Regions from separate parts of the Peribacillus sp. CSMR9 genome, predicted to be linked through region 3. Evidence: predicted binding sites of a transcription regulator. Region 3 holds the regulator's gene; each other region holds the start of a gene.
The links. Region 3 encodes LexA, which represses DNA repair genes until DNA is damaged. Its sites were predicted from a motif close to CGAACATATGTTCG; they were not measured.
Positions count from the first base shown of each region.

Region 1 (4,581 bases), on a different contig from region 3:
TGTGTCCTCGAAAATGTTTGTCATAATCAGTAAGCAGCTAAATGTGCAAACGGTTTATGACAATAGTTGAGGGTAGTGAGCCTTATCGATCTTGGTCATGATAAATTGAAATCACTCATCTATAAGAAGCAGGAAAGAAGAGATGCGTTTTTTAATGGTCATACTTTCCCTACACCCCAATGCATCTATATAATTAACAGATAATCATACATGGAGGATGGCAGCATAGGGATAAGCTGCTAAATATCCCTAGCATGGTGACTTTTTTCGAAAAAGTAATAACATAACAAGTCTTCCGTTTTATTCCGAAGGCGGGGATTGAAATAATTATGATGTTCTTCATATCCTTTATATAAAAAACAATACATCGTGAAGGATTCATCACGTTTGATTTCACTTACTTTAATATTCTCCTTGCGCAAATAGCGCCGTACCTCGGCAAGATCGTCCTGAACGACTTTTAATATATGCTCGACTAGTTCCGAATAGGGCCTTTTTAATTTAAACGGACTAATTTCGATGACCTTGAGATCCCGGTTTAAGACTGTAATAACCATAGGGAGGTAGATGGCTTTTTCAATCATATTTCGGTCATCTTCTGGAATGCGGGTCATCATGACCGCTCCTTTCTAAAAAAGCACGTTTTTAATATTAATATGTATATCTTGTGAAAATCAGAACGTTTGTTCTCGTTTGTTTATCCTAATGTATTTTCAGTTTATATGCAAGAAGTTTTGATAAATGATGAAATTTTTGTTAACAAGATTATGTTTTCCTGAGATAGGGAAAGTATGAAGATATATGGATAATAATTCTTGCAATTTCAGGGGAAAGTGATATATCTAAAATAAACGGTTTTTAATAAGTTTATGCTGCTTTGATAGTAGCATGTCGAGGGAGATAATTATGGATTTGGATACTATACATGAGTGGTTTACACTTGATAATATATCGGCGCTCATTCAGCAATATCGCTCATTCGGTCCAATTTCCGGAATCTTACTGCCGATGTTGGAAGCTTTTTTGCCCTTTTTACCCTTAGTGGTGTTCGTGCTTGCAAATGCAACGGCTTTTGGTCTCTGGTGGGGATTTTTATTTTCTTGGATTGGTGCAGTAGCGGGGTCTTTTTTGATCTTTTTAGTTATTAGAAGATATGGTCAAATGAGGTTTTTTCGATTTTTGCAAAAACATAAGCAGGTGCAGAGGTTGATGGTTTGGGTGGAAAGCCATGGATTCGGTCCTTTGTTCATACTGCTCTGCTTCCCTTTTACACCGTCGGCCATCGTGAATATCGTGGCAGGACTTTCAAAGGTAAGTCCCTTGCAATATGGACTTGCAGTCGTTGGAGGGAAAGCGGTGATGATTTTTACGATCAGCTTCGTAGGTTACGATTTGGTATCCTTAATACATAAGCCTGTACGTACGATCATTATCGGGATTGTCATCTTTATCTTATGGTTTGCGGGAAAAAGACTGGAAGTCCGATTAAATAAAAGCATGAAGAGAGAAGAAGGACAATAAATTAGTATATAAATGTAGTAGGGGTTGAACCAGATGGAAAAAACAAACAAGAATTCTTTGTCCGATTGGATAAAAGCAGCCATGATAGCTTTTGTTATTTACATCTTAATCCGTACATTTTTCTTTTCAAGCTATGATGTTGAAGGGGATTCGATGCAGCCGACTCTTGAAGACGGCAATAAACTTGTCGTGAATAAAATCCATTATCAGATTCAAGATATCAACCGTTTTGACATTATAGTTTTTCATGCGAATGCACAGGAAGATTATGTTAAGCGAGTTATAGGGATTGCAGGTGACCGCATTCGTTATAAAGATGATTGGCTTTACGTAAATGGTGAGAAAGTGGATGAGCCTTATCTTGAGAAATACAAGGAAGGTTTCCCGGGACAGGATTTTACGGGCGATTTTACATTAAAGGAATTGACGGGCATGACAACAGTCCCGGAGGGCAAGCTTTTTGTCATGGGTGACAATCGCCTTGAAAGTGCGGACAGCCGTCACTTTGGTTACATACCAGTTGAAAATGTTGTCGGTAAAGTCGATGTTCGATATTGGCCGATCAAAGAGTTCAATTATAAATTTACAGGTGAATGATTGAGGAAGCCCGAAAATTATCAGGGCTTTTTCTTTTGGAGGAAACGCGAACGTACGATTGGTGTTTTTTAAAGGGAAACGGTAAAATAATAGAATGTAAATCTAATTGGAAACAGAAACCTAGTCAAAAAGACGAAAGTATTTCTGGTATGATGGATCTAGATATTATGTTGTATAAGGGGGAAAAGAGATGTCACTCCGTTTTTTACTGGGAAGATCGGGTGCAGGGAAAACTTCGAATATATTGGGCGAAATTCGCACCAAATTGGCAGAAAATCCCGAAGGCAATCCAATTATCTACCTCGTTCCTGATCAGATGACGTTTCTATCTGAATATAAATTAATTAAAACACCAGGCCTTGCCGGAATGATCCGTACACAGGTTTTCAGTTTTAGCAGGCTTGCTTGGCGCGTTCTTCAGGAAACTGGGGGAATGAGCCGGCTCCATTTGGACAGCGTTGGCGTTAATATGTTGATAAGGAAAATCATGGAGGATAAAAAAGAAGAGTTAAAGATGTTTCGTCGATCTGCTGATAAGCAGGGGTTCATTGCACAGATGGAGCTTATGCTGGCTGAGTTCAAGCAGTATTGCATCAAACCGGATGACATTCAAAACTATTTGACCGAAACATCACCCTCCGGCAGCGGCATTCAGGATAAACTTCATGACCTTGAATTGGTCTATCAGGCGTTTGAGGATGAAATGGTTGGCAAATATTTAGATTCCGAAGACTATTTCACTTTGCTTATCGAGAAAATGTCTGAGTCTTCATATATAAGGAATGCGGATATCTATATCGATGGTTTTTATAGCTTGACGCCACAGGAATTGTTGATTGTGGAAGAAATGATGAAGCTGTGCAGGAGTGTAACGGTCTCGCTGACGTTAGATCAGCCCTACAGACAATATGCTCCGGATGATTTGCAATTGTTCAGGCAAACGGGAAATCTTTATCATAACCTTTATCAGGCTGGATTGAGGAACGGTATACCCATTTCAGAAGATCGAATCTTAAAAGGGACGGAAAGGTTTGGAAAGAGTCCGGGCCTGAATCATCTGGAAACTTACTTTGCCATTCGTCCTGCACGGACGTTTGGGCAGTCACCTGATGTAACGATTGCCCAGGCAGTTAACCGCAGAGCTGAGATTGAAGGAGTTGCCCGGGACATCTTGACGCTTGTCAGACAGAAACAGCACCGTTTCCGTGATATTGCGATTTTAGTCCGAAATGGAGAGGCATACGCAGATATTTTACAAACCGTTTTTCGGGATTATCAAATCCCCTTGTTCGTCGATTCCAAACGGACCATGCTGAATCATCCTCTGATTGAACTGATTCGTTCGACTTTGGAGATCATCAATGGATATTGGCGTTATGAGCCGGTATTTCGTGCAATCAAGACGGAGCTTCTATTTCCGCTGCAAAAAAATCACGATAGAATGCGCGAACAGGTTGATAAGCTGGAAAACTATGTGCTGGCCCGTGGAATTAAAGGAAGCAGGTGGACGTCCAAAGAGCGTTGGACCTACCGGCGTTTCCGCGGACTGGAACTAGAGGACCGAAACCAGACGGATAAGGAAATGAAGCTTGAGCAAGAGCTGAATGAGATGAAGCAATTATTTACCGAGCCCATCTTGAAGCTATCAAAACGTGTTAAAAAGGCAGCTAATGGCAGGGAATTGTGTGAGGCCCTTTATCTATATCTTGAGGAATTGCATGTACCGGAAAAATTGGAAAAACTGAAACAGGAGGCAGAAGAAGCGGGTGATTTGGTATCGGCTAGAGAGCATGAGCAAACGTGGAATGCGGTTGTCGACTTACTAGACCAATTCGTTGAACTGCTGAGCGGGGAAGAGCTTTCCATGAAACAGTTTGCGGTAGTCATTGAAGCTGGTCTGGAGTCACTTGAATATTCTTTGGTACCGCCGGCAATTGACCAAGTCCTAGTAGCTAATCTCGATTTATCCCGCCTGGATGATGTGAGGACAGCTTTTGTCATCGGCTTGAATGAAGGGGTTTTGCCAGGAAAGGCTTTATCTGACGGAATATTTTCAGATAGTGATCGTGAGCTGCTGCTGGCTGGTGGACTTGATGTTGCTCCAAATTCAAAGGTGCGCCTCCTTGATGAGGAGTTTACTGCGTATAAAGCTTTTACTACACCTGCTGAAGCCCTTTATTTATCATATCCGCTTGCCGATGAGGAAGGAAAGGCACTTTTACCCTCATCCTATTTGAAAAGGGTAAGGGACGTATTGCTTAACGTTTCCGATGTGTATTATATGAACGATCCATCCGATCTGACTGCTGAGGAACAGGTGAAATATGCGGCGAATTATGATGTGGCACTATCGTACCTCGCTACCCAATTGCAGCTGAAAAAAAGGAACTATCCAATCCACTCACTTTGGTGGGATGTATATAATTCCATTTTGGAGGATGAAAAGGCCGGTCCTTCAGCAAC
Region 1 covers NZ_JAOPHO010000023.1:59,334-63,914, reverse strand. Annotated here, with positions in the region: gene N9I19_RS12775 (YhjD family protein) at 240-614, opposite strand; gene N9I19_RS12770 (TVP38/TMEM64 family protein) at 907-1,521, shown strand; gene lepB (signal peptidase I) at 1,555-2,118, shown strand; gene addB (helicase-exonuclease AddAB subunit AddB) at 2,309-4,581, shown strand, end outside.
Region 1: a site for LexA is predicted at 2,166-2,179, ahead of addB (helicase-exonuclease AddAB subunit AddB). Genes of this name have one in related genera too.

Region 2 (4,581 bases), on a different contig from region 3:
TTAAGAGCTTCCGCTTCACGTTTTGCATCCTCAAGGATGTGTTCTGCAGAGCCCTTTGCCCCTGCTATTTTACTCTCAAATTTTGATTTGTGAATAAAATAACCAACAACTGCACCGACGATTAGGCCAAGCAAAGTGAAGATGATTGTCATGGGTTCCATCGTTTCACCTCCCCTTGCTATGAACTTTTTACATAAAATGTTGAACTGTCGGCAAGTACATTGCACTAAATTCAATATACAGCACTTAATTTTCAAAATTTTAGTTTGAAAAATTGTAAAATATACATATTAATTGTATAGTTGAGAATTTTTATTGTCAAGCGTTTGTCCCTTATGTATCAATGATTATTCAAGTTTTCTTTATATGAACCACCATTAAGTACAGCATTCATTATGGAAAATGTCTGTAAATCCGTTTTCACAGCCATTTAACCCGCTGGAAATTTCACATTTTTCTCACAATATATAGAAAAGGCCTAAGCGATCAAGCTTAGACCTTTTCCTACCATTAATCAAGTAATTCAAAATGTTCTTCTGTTTCATTTTCTTCTGGTGGCAATTCATGTTCTCCATCAAGATTATAGTGATCTCTGATTTTCTGAGAAATTTCCAGAGCGATATCCTGATTTTCTTTTAAGAACAGCTTCGCATTTTCGCGGCCTTGTCCGACACGCTCTTCATTATATGAGTACCATGAGCCGCTTTTAAGGACGATATCAAGATCTGCACCCATATCGATGATTTCACCTTCCTGAGAAATCCCTTGACCATACATGATATCAACTTCTGCTTGACGGAATGGAGGGGCAACCTTGTTTTTTACAACTTTGATTTTAGTTTTATTACCGACAATTTCATTACCTTGTTTTAATTGTTCCGCACGACGCACTTCCAGACGAACAGTTGAATAGAACTTCAATGCCCGGCCTCCCGGAGTCGTTTCTGGGTTCCCAAACATTACACCAATTTTTTCACGGACTTGGTTAATGAAAATGGCAATGGTGTTTGATTTATTAATGGCACCAGACAGTTTCCTAAGTGCCTGAGACATCATCCGTGCTTGAAGACCCATATGGGAATCTCCCATTTCACCTTCGATTTCAGCTTTAGGAACAAGTGCGGCAACCGAATCAATGACTATGATATCTACCGCTCCACTTCGAACTAACGCTTCGGCGATCTCTAAGGCCTGTTCACCCGTATCAGGCTGTGAAAGCAGTAGCTCATCAATATTCACACCAAGTTTTTCTGAATATGCTGGATCTAGAGCATGCTCAGCATCAATGAATGCAGCCGTGCCACCAGTCTTTTGTACTTCTGCAATAGCATGTAATGCAACAGTCGTTTTACCGGAGCTTTCAGGTCCATATATCTCAATGACCCGACCTCTTGGATATCCGCCTACTCCCAATGCTACGTCCAATGCTAAAGAACCGCTTGAAATCGTTGAAATCCTTCGATCAGACTGTTCCCCAAGTTTCATAATAGAACCTTTACCAAATTGTTTTTCAATTTGTTTTAACGCCATATCTAAAGCCGCTTGACGATCACTCACTCAATTTCCTCCTCTATATTCAAATAATCGGCTGTCCGATTAAAGGTTTTCTAACGTTAGCAATTATTTGAGATCAAGGTTTGTATCCTGTCTCAAAACCTATCTTTACTATATACTCTTTTTACTATTTTGCCAAGCAAAAAGTCGAACATTCATTCGTTTTTTTCTTTCGGGATATTCTTTATAAAAAACCATTTTATCTTGAGGAAATCCCCATTTCCATTCACTTACTCACTTTAAAAACTTTTTCCTTTGAATTAACTTTTTTCTTTTTCCCCGTTTTTTCAAGAAACAAACTTTTTCAACCAAATAAAAAAGCAGAGCCGTAAAAAGCTCTGCTTCAGCGTTTATAAATCCCTTAACAGGTAATGACAGCCGTACTTCACACTGCGAATACGGTTCTGCGCCCTGCTTCCGGAAAGATTCAATTCTTTGAAATGAGTCTTTCCATCCCGATAAGAAATGCCAATGAATACTGTACCAACAGGCTTGCCTTCCTGTTCATCCGGTCCTGCGACACCCGTAAAGCTTATGCCTACGTCTGCATCGAGCTTTTTCCGGACATTAGAGGCCATTTCCATTGCACACTCACCGCTGACCACCCCGTGCTCAGAGATGGTATCATCACTGACGCCAAGTACATTTGACTTTGCATCATTCGTATAACTGACAATGCCTCCTTTGAAAACTTTACCGGCCCCTGGGATGGTTGTCAGCTGTTCTTGGAACATTCCACCTGTCAAGCTTTCGGCTGCCGCGATTGAAAGTTTGCGGACCGTTAATTCTTTTACAAGTTCCTTTATTAGCGAAGTATTATCACTTCCATAATAGAACTTACCTACCCGGCTAAGGATTTCTTTTTCCGATTCTAAAATAAGCTCTTCGCATTTTTCTTTGGATGAGTCTTTAGCGGTAATCCTTAACGTCACTTCCCCTTCGGCTGCCAGAGGAGCAATTGTCGGATTCGTTTGATTGACAAGAAGATCTTCAATAACCGTTTCCAGATCTGCTTCACCTATCCCGTAGAACCGAAGAACCTTGGAATCGATCCGTTCGTGCTTATCCAATTTATTCATGATCGATTCATAACCATAACTTAAAAACATCGGCTCCATTTCACTTGGCGGACCAGGTAGAAGCATATATGTAATCCCGGATTTGGACAAGACCATTCCCGGTGCCATGCCATGATCGTTCGCCAACACTTCACTGCCCTCCAATACAAGGGCCTGCTTCTTGTTGTTTTCCGTCATCGGCCGGTCCCGTTTTTGGAAGTAAGCTTCAATGGATTGCAAAGCCTCATCATTAAAAACGAGCTTTTTCCCTATATGGCGAGCAATCGTTTCCTTCGTTAAATCATCTTTGGTAGGTCCTAGTCCACCTGTAAAGACGATCAAGTTCGCCCTTGATTCAGCGATTTCTATAGCTTGTTGTAAACGACGGTCGTTATCCCCGACTACAGTATGGTAAAAAACATTGATTCCCATTTCCGCAAACTGCTGCGATAGGAATCTCCCATTAGTGTTATTGATTTGTCCTAAAAGAAGCTCAGAGCCCACTGCAATGATTTCTGCATCCATCTTTTCAAAACCACCATTCGTTTTACTTGGAATTAACAAATACTTCTTTGTTTTTTACAAAATAATCCAACCCTGACCATATTGTAAAGATTAATGCAATCCATAATGCGATATTAGCAAACGGAAGAGAAATGAGGGCAAATGGAAGGTTATGCAGCAATAATGCCGAAATAGAAACAATTTGTGCCCATGTTTTAATTTTACCAAGCTGGTTCGCTGCAACCACTTCCCCTGTACCCGCCAGTACCAAACGCAAACCGGTCACAGCAAATTCACGACTAATGATCACGATAGCAATCCAAGACTGACCGTACATTAAATCCAGATCAACCAATACAATTAGGGCAGCCGAAACCAGAAGCTTATCAGCCAATGGATCTAAAAATTTCCCTAAATCAGTAATCATATTATATTTCCTGGCAAAATGGCCATCGATCCAATCAGTAGTAGAAGCGATGATAAAGAGGATGGCACCAGCTAAATGTGCCACTGGCAAACTGTATTCTCCCCAAGTCAACGTCCCCCAAGAAAAAGGAACGAGCATGATGATTAAAAATACTGGTATTAAACAGATTCTTGCTACTGTAATCTTATTAGGCAGATTCAAAACTTTTACCTCCAAAATTTACGCCTGCCTTTAGGGCAATGCGTTATAGATCTAAAATAATGCTTATATGTATAATTTAACTCAAAACCAATCTTATGCCAGGTAGAGCAAAATCCGGTCTTAATATTGTATAGAGAAAAAATAGTCATCTATAAGATGACTATTCGGCTTTCGTAAATTGTATCGTTACCAATTGCGTATTCACTTCAGTCGGTGAAATAGAATACTCCAGCTTCTCATCATTTACAAAAATTTCAGTTTCATACGCTCTGCCAATATTGATGACAGCTTCTTTTTCATTGGTGAAATCAATTTCCTGGCTCTCATTATTGTCGATGGTGCCCTGGAATAGTAATTTACCTTCACCATTTTTTATGCCTACCCATGGTGAGCCTTTGGAAGTCACCTTTAATTTAAAGGTATCCGTATTTTTCAATTCATACGTACTATTTTTACCGCTGGAACTGATGACGGCAAGCTTTTGCTCTTTCTTTTCATCTTTAACATCTGATTCATCTTCATTCTTCTTATCAGATGAATCTGGTTTTACATCATTCTGTTTCTTGTCTGGATTCTCTTTTTCTTCATTAAACCCATCACTTTTATTGTAACCCACGGCTTCGCTCTGTTTAGCGCCCTTTTTATCATCAATATCCGGCTTACTCATATAGTTCGATACCAGGACCCATATCAATACAGCCGCACCAATGACTAAAACGGCAGCCAGGACCTTAGGTAACATTTCTACAACCTTGGAATTCCCTGCCGGCATCGTTTTCCGGGATTGGACCCTTGAAAGCTGTTCTGGCAATTCCTCGCTATAGACTGAAGGCACTT
Region 2 covers NZ_JAOPHO010000001.1:349,914-354,494, reverse strand. Annotated here, with positions in the region: gene rny (ribonuclease Y) at 1-161, opposite strand, end outside; gene recA (recombinase RecA) at 511-1,557, opposite strand; gene N9I19_RS01750 (competence/damage-inducible protein A) at 1,905-3,137, opposite strand; gene pgsA (CDP-diacylglycerol--glycerol-3-phosphate 3-phosphatidyltransferase) at 3,160-3,744, opposite strand; gene N9I19_RS01740 (helix-turn-helix domain-containing protein) at 3,905-4,581, opposite strand, start outside.
Region 2: a site for LexA is predicted at 1,703-1,716, ahead of recA (recombinase RecA). Genes of this name have one in related genera too.

Region 3 (4,581 bases):
AACTTACCAAAAAATCCCCTCTCTTAATTGAGAGGTTTTTTTAGGTTGAAATGTGAGGAGGTGTGAATTGGTTTTATTTACTTTACTTTGGGTTATGTTGATTCAGCTAAGTAAAAAGCTAGGCCGTAATTGCCATAAAGGAATGAATATTGGATTGTTCGATGGGAATATAAGCTAGTTTGGTCTCCTGGCAAAAACAAGATTGATGACCCGAGGCGTGTGCTATCATGTATAGTTCAATCCTACTTTTGATAAGATTCTCTATAAGACAAAATACTAGTTTTGAGAGCAGCATAGTTGCCAATGCTTGCATAGCCATAAAACCAGCCCATGAAAATTCCTGCAACCAAATGGTGTCGATGGCTGATGAAAATGGAAATGAATAAGCCTAGAACCAAAGCGATGGCAGGGATGAATTTTGGAGGAATTGGAAACATGACCTTAATAAGTTGAGTAAGTGTCATGATGGTAGGAATGGCTATCACTGCATCCCAAAAGTTTGTATGGATGGTTGGGAAGTCCATAATGTCACCACCTTAGAAGTTTTCACAATTAACTTTTACCATTTACAAAGGATTTATACCATATTAATTAATGCAATATAAACGATTGATCAATGAAAGTTGATACAACAAGTTTCGAAGACTTTCAGAGTTCAATGTGAAGCCGCTCAATGTATGCTTGCTCTTTTTTGATCATAGTGAAGACAATTAACCAAATATCAGTACCTTTTTTGCTGGACATGCTGTCACCCTTTTCATGGTTTAGAATACGATATGAATGAAGATAACCAGTTAAGAAAGTGAGTCTTAATAATGGAGGTTCTAATGAGCAAGGAAACGTTTATTAAGGAAATTGCTCCATATGCGCTGAAAATTCAAAAGGAATTTAAAATTTTGCCTTCTGTGATCATTGCACAAGCTTGTTTGGAGAGTGGATATGGGACAAGCTTTTTAGCAAATCAAGGAAAGAATATATTCGGTACAAAAGGTGATTTTAAGGGCGAGTCAGTCATTATACAAACAATGGAATACGTCAACGGTGCATCCGTTCAAGTATGGAACAAATTCAGAAAATACCCAACATGGGAAGAAAGTCTAAGAGATCTTGCCAATCTATATGTAAAGGGAACTTCATGGAATAGAAGTTTGTATACAGCCGTCATTGGAGAACAAGATTACAAAAAAGCACTCAAAGCAATATTCGATGCGGGTTACGCCTCGGATCCGAAATATATAGAAAAACTGGCGAACCTAATCGAAACAAGCGATTTAACTAAATACGATGAAAGCATCGAAGAGGTCTATCATATCGTCAAAAAAGGGGATTCCGTATCTGCGCTTGCAAAAGCATATGGTTCTACGCAAATGCAGATTCAACAGTGGAATGGATTGGTCGATCTTAACCTTATTAAAGTGAACCAAAGATTAAGAGTGAAATGAACATTTACAGGGAGCGGGGTTTTATCTCGCTCTTTATTAATTTTATGGTTTCATATTTTTCCTAAAGTACATATATCCAGAAAGCGATACTTTGCCTATCAACCGCCATAAATGAATAATGTGTTAATACTCCTATGAAAACACGCTTCTATTAAAAAAATATTTCAACCCTAGTCTTCCAAATGCATAATGATAGAATTTCGGACATAAATTAAACAAACAAAAAAAAGCGCGTTTAGCGCTTTTAATGTATTTGTCTATATAAGCCTATTACTTTTCCAAGTATCGAAACATCTCTTAAAATAATTGGTTCCATATTTGAGTTCTCAGGCTGAAGCCTTATGTAATCCGGTTCCTTAAAGAATCGTTTTACAGTGGCTTCATCATCTTCCGTCATGGCCACGACGATATCTCCATTATTGGCACTGCTTTGTTGTTTCACGATGACATAATCTCCATCATGAATTCCTGCTTCAATCATACTTTCGCCCATGATTTCTAGCATGAAAACATGGTCATCATGTGGAACCATGCTTTCGGGAAGCGGAAAGTATTCTTCTATGTTCTCAATTGCAGTTATCGGCATGCCCGCGGTTACTTTACCAAGTAACGGCACGTTCACGACACTAGCTTTGGGGATATTATTCGCTTCCTCCAAGTTCAGTATTTCAATGGCCCTCGGCTTGGTTGGGTCACGTCTTATCAGACCTTTACTTTCCAGGCGGGATAAATGCCCGTGTACTGTTGAACTTGATGCAAGTCCCACTGCTTCGCCAATCTCCCGGACGGAAGGTGGATACCCTTTTTGGCGGACCTCTTCTTTAATGAAATCAAGGATATCTTGCTGCCGTTTTGATAGTTTAGTCATATGTGCACCTCTTCTCCAATGTTCTTTGCTCCATTATAGCATGGCCCCCAACTCTATACAAACATAAGTTCGAATTTAGTTGTTGACTGAAACAAACGTTCGTATTATAATTTTGACATGACATACGAACGAACATTCGCTTTGGAGGGATATTTATGAAAAAAATATACAAAAATTATGTATATACGATTCTGTTAGCTGGATCAGTATTCATCTTTTCAATTTTATTCTCTTGTACATTGGACAATGATCAAAAAAAAGATTTCCTTTCTATAGAAGTAGGTGAAGGCGACACCCTATGGGGAATTGCCGAAAAATATGATGAAGCTGATTTGACAAAAAAAGAATTCATTGGTTGGATAGAAGAGCATAATGGAGTCAGGGCAGATTCGATTAAACCTGGTCAAGTCATTGTCATACCGGTTAAAGGGGAAGAACTTGTTCAGAATTTGGCAAGTCAGCAGTAAGCAGTGAAGGTAGGGTATTATGAAGGCAATAATCTATTGTAGGGTTAGCACAGAAAAAGAGTCACAGGAGACATCATTGGCAAGGCAGGAAGATGAATTAGTCAAATTGGCCGAAAAGTTGGATATGGAAGTTGTTTCCATAATAAAGGAGCAGGAAAGCGGTTATGAGTTAAACCGGGATGGCATTTTTGACATGATCGAACTATTTAAAGCCAAAGAAGCCGAAGTTCTATTAATCCAGGACGAAACAAGACTAGGAAGAGGGAATGCCAAAATAGCCCTTTTCCATGTCATCCTTAAAGAAGACGTGAAAATTTATACGCTCTCACACGATGGGGAAATAGAGTTATCGGATTCGGATGCCATGGTCATCCAGATAGTCGGTATTGTAGAGGAATATCAAAGGAAATTACATAACCTAAAAATAAAACGCGGGATGATAAGAGCCGTTGAAAAAGGCTACCGCCCTCAAAATAATCTTCAGAACCAAAGGAATTCTACTGGAAGGGAACGTATGGAAATTCCCATTGAAGAGATTATTAAACTCCGGGCCAATGGATTGACATTTGCAGAAATCGCAGCCACTTTAAGGGGCTTTGGATACAATGTATCCAAAGCTACGGTGAACAGGCGTTTTCTCGAACATCAACTAAATATACAGGAAAGTCAATCATAGAACTTGTAATTTCGCTTTTTTTTTAATACCATGACAATATCCGCAGATTACGAAGGAGCGAAATTATGCTATCAAAAGAAAAAATAGCCCGTATTAATGAACTTTCTAAAAAGGCAAAGGCTGAAGGTTTAACGGAAGTCGAGGCGAAAGAGCAAACCCAATTAAGAAGTGAGTATTTAGAAACATTCAGACGGTCCATGTCCGATACGTTGGAGCACGTGAAAGTCGTTGATCCAGAAGGTAATGACGTCACTCCTCAAAAGATAAAGAATATTAAAGAAAAAAGAAACTTACATTAATGCTTGGACTATTATCATGAAACACCCCATTTTAAGCTTTAAGGATTAAAAAGGGAGTGCATTCATGTATGTATTCTCCTATTTAGCTTAATCTAAATAGGGGACTTCTTTAATTTCCAGAAAATATTGTAATATCGGGGTTGTAAATAGTGTTTTTAGTTGTGATATTATGCTGGTCACTATAATATAAAGAGGTACATTACAGGAAGGGATGTTTTACGATATGTTAGATAAATTAGATGCACTTTCTATCAATACGATTCGTACATTATCGATAGATGCAATTGAAAAGGCTAATTCCGGCCATCCAGGCATGCCCATGGGTGCAGCGCCGATGGCGTACAAATTATGGACTGAATATATGAATCATAACCCGAAAAATCCAGATTGGTTTAATAGAGATCGCTTCGTTCTTTCAGCTGGTCATGGGTCTATGCTGTTATACAGCCTTCTTCATTTATCGGGCTATGGCTTATCTATCGATGATTTGAAAAGCTTCCGCCAATGGGGAAGTAAAACTCCAGGACATCCCGAATTCGGACATACCGCTGGGGTAGATGCAACGACAGGACCTCTTGGACAAGGTATTGCAATGGCAGTCGGAATGGCAATGGCAGAACGCCACTTGGCAGAAAGCTATAACCGTGAATCTTATAATGTGGTCGATCATTATACATATAGCATTTGTGGGGATGGAGATTTAATGGAAGGTGTTTCTGCAGAAGCGGCTTCATTAGCAGGACATCTGCAACTTGGAAGACTTGTCGTTTTATATGATTCTAATGATATATCCCTTGACGGCGACTTAAGTCAATCATTTAGTGAAAGT
Region 3 covers NZ_JAOPHO010000013.1:15,327-19,907, forward strand. Annotated here, with positions in the region: gene N9I19_RS08985 (hypothetical protein) at 243-524, opposite strand; gene N9I19_RS08990 (glucosaminidase domain-containing protein) at 828-1,442, shown strand; gene lexA (transcriptional repressor LexA) at 1,687-2,310, opposite strand; gene yneA (cell division suppressor protein YneA) at 2,466-2,777, shown strand; gene N9I19_RS09005 (YneB family resolvase-like protein) at 2,797-3,453, shown strand; gene N9I19_RS09010 (DUF896 domain-containing protein) at 3,519-3,752, shown strand; gene tkt (transketolase) at 3,976-4,581, shown strand, end outside.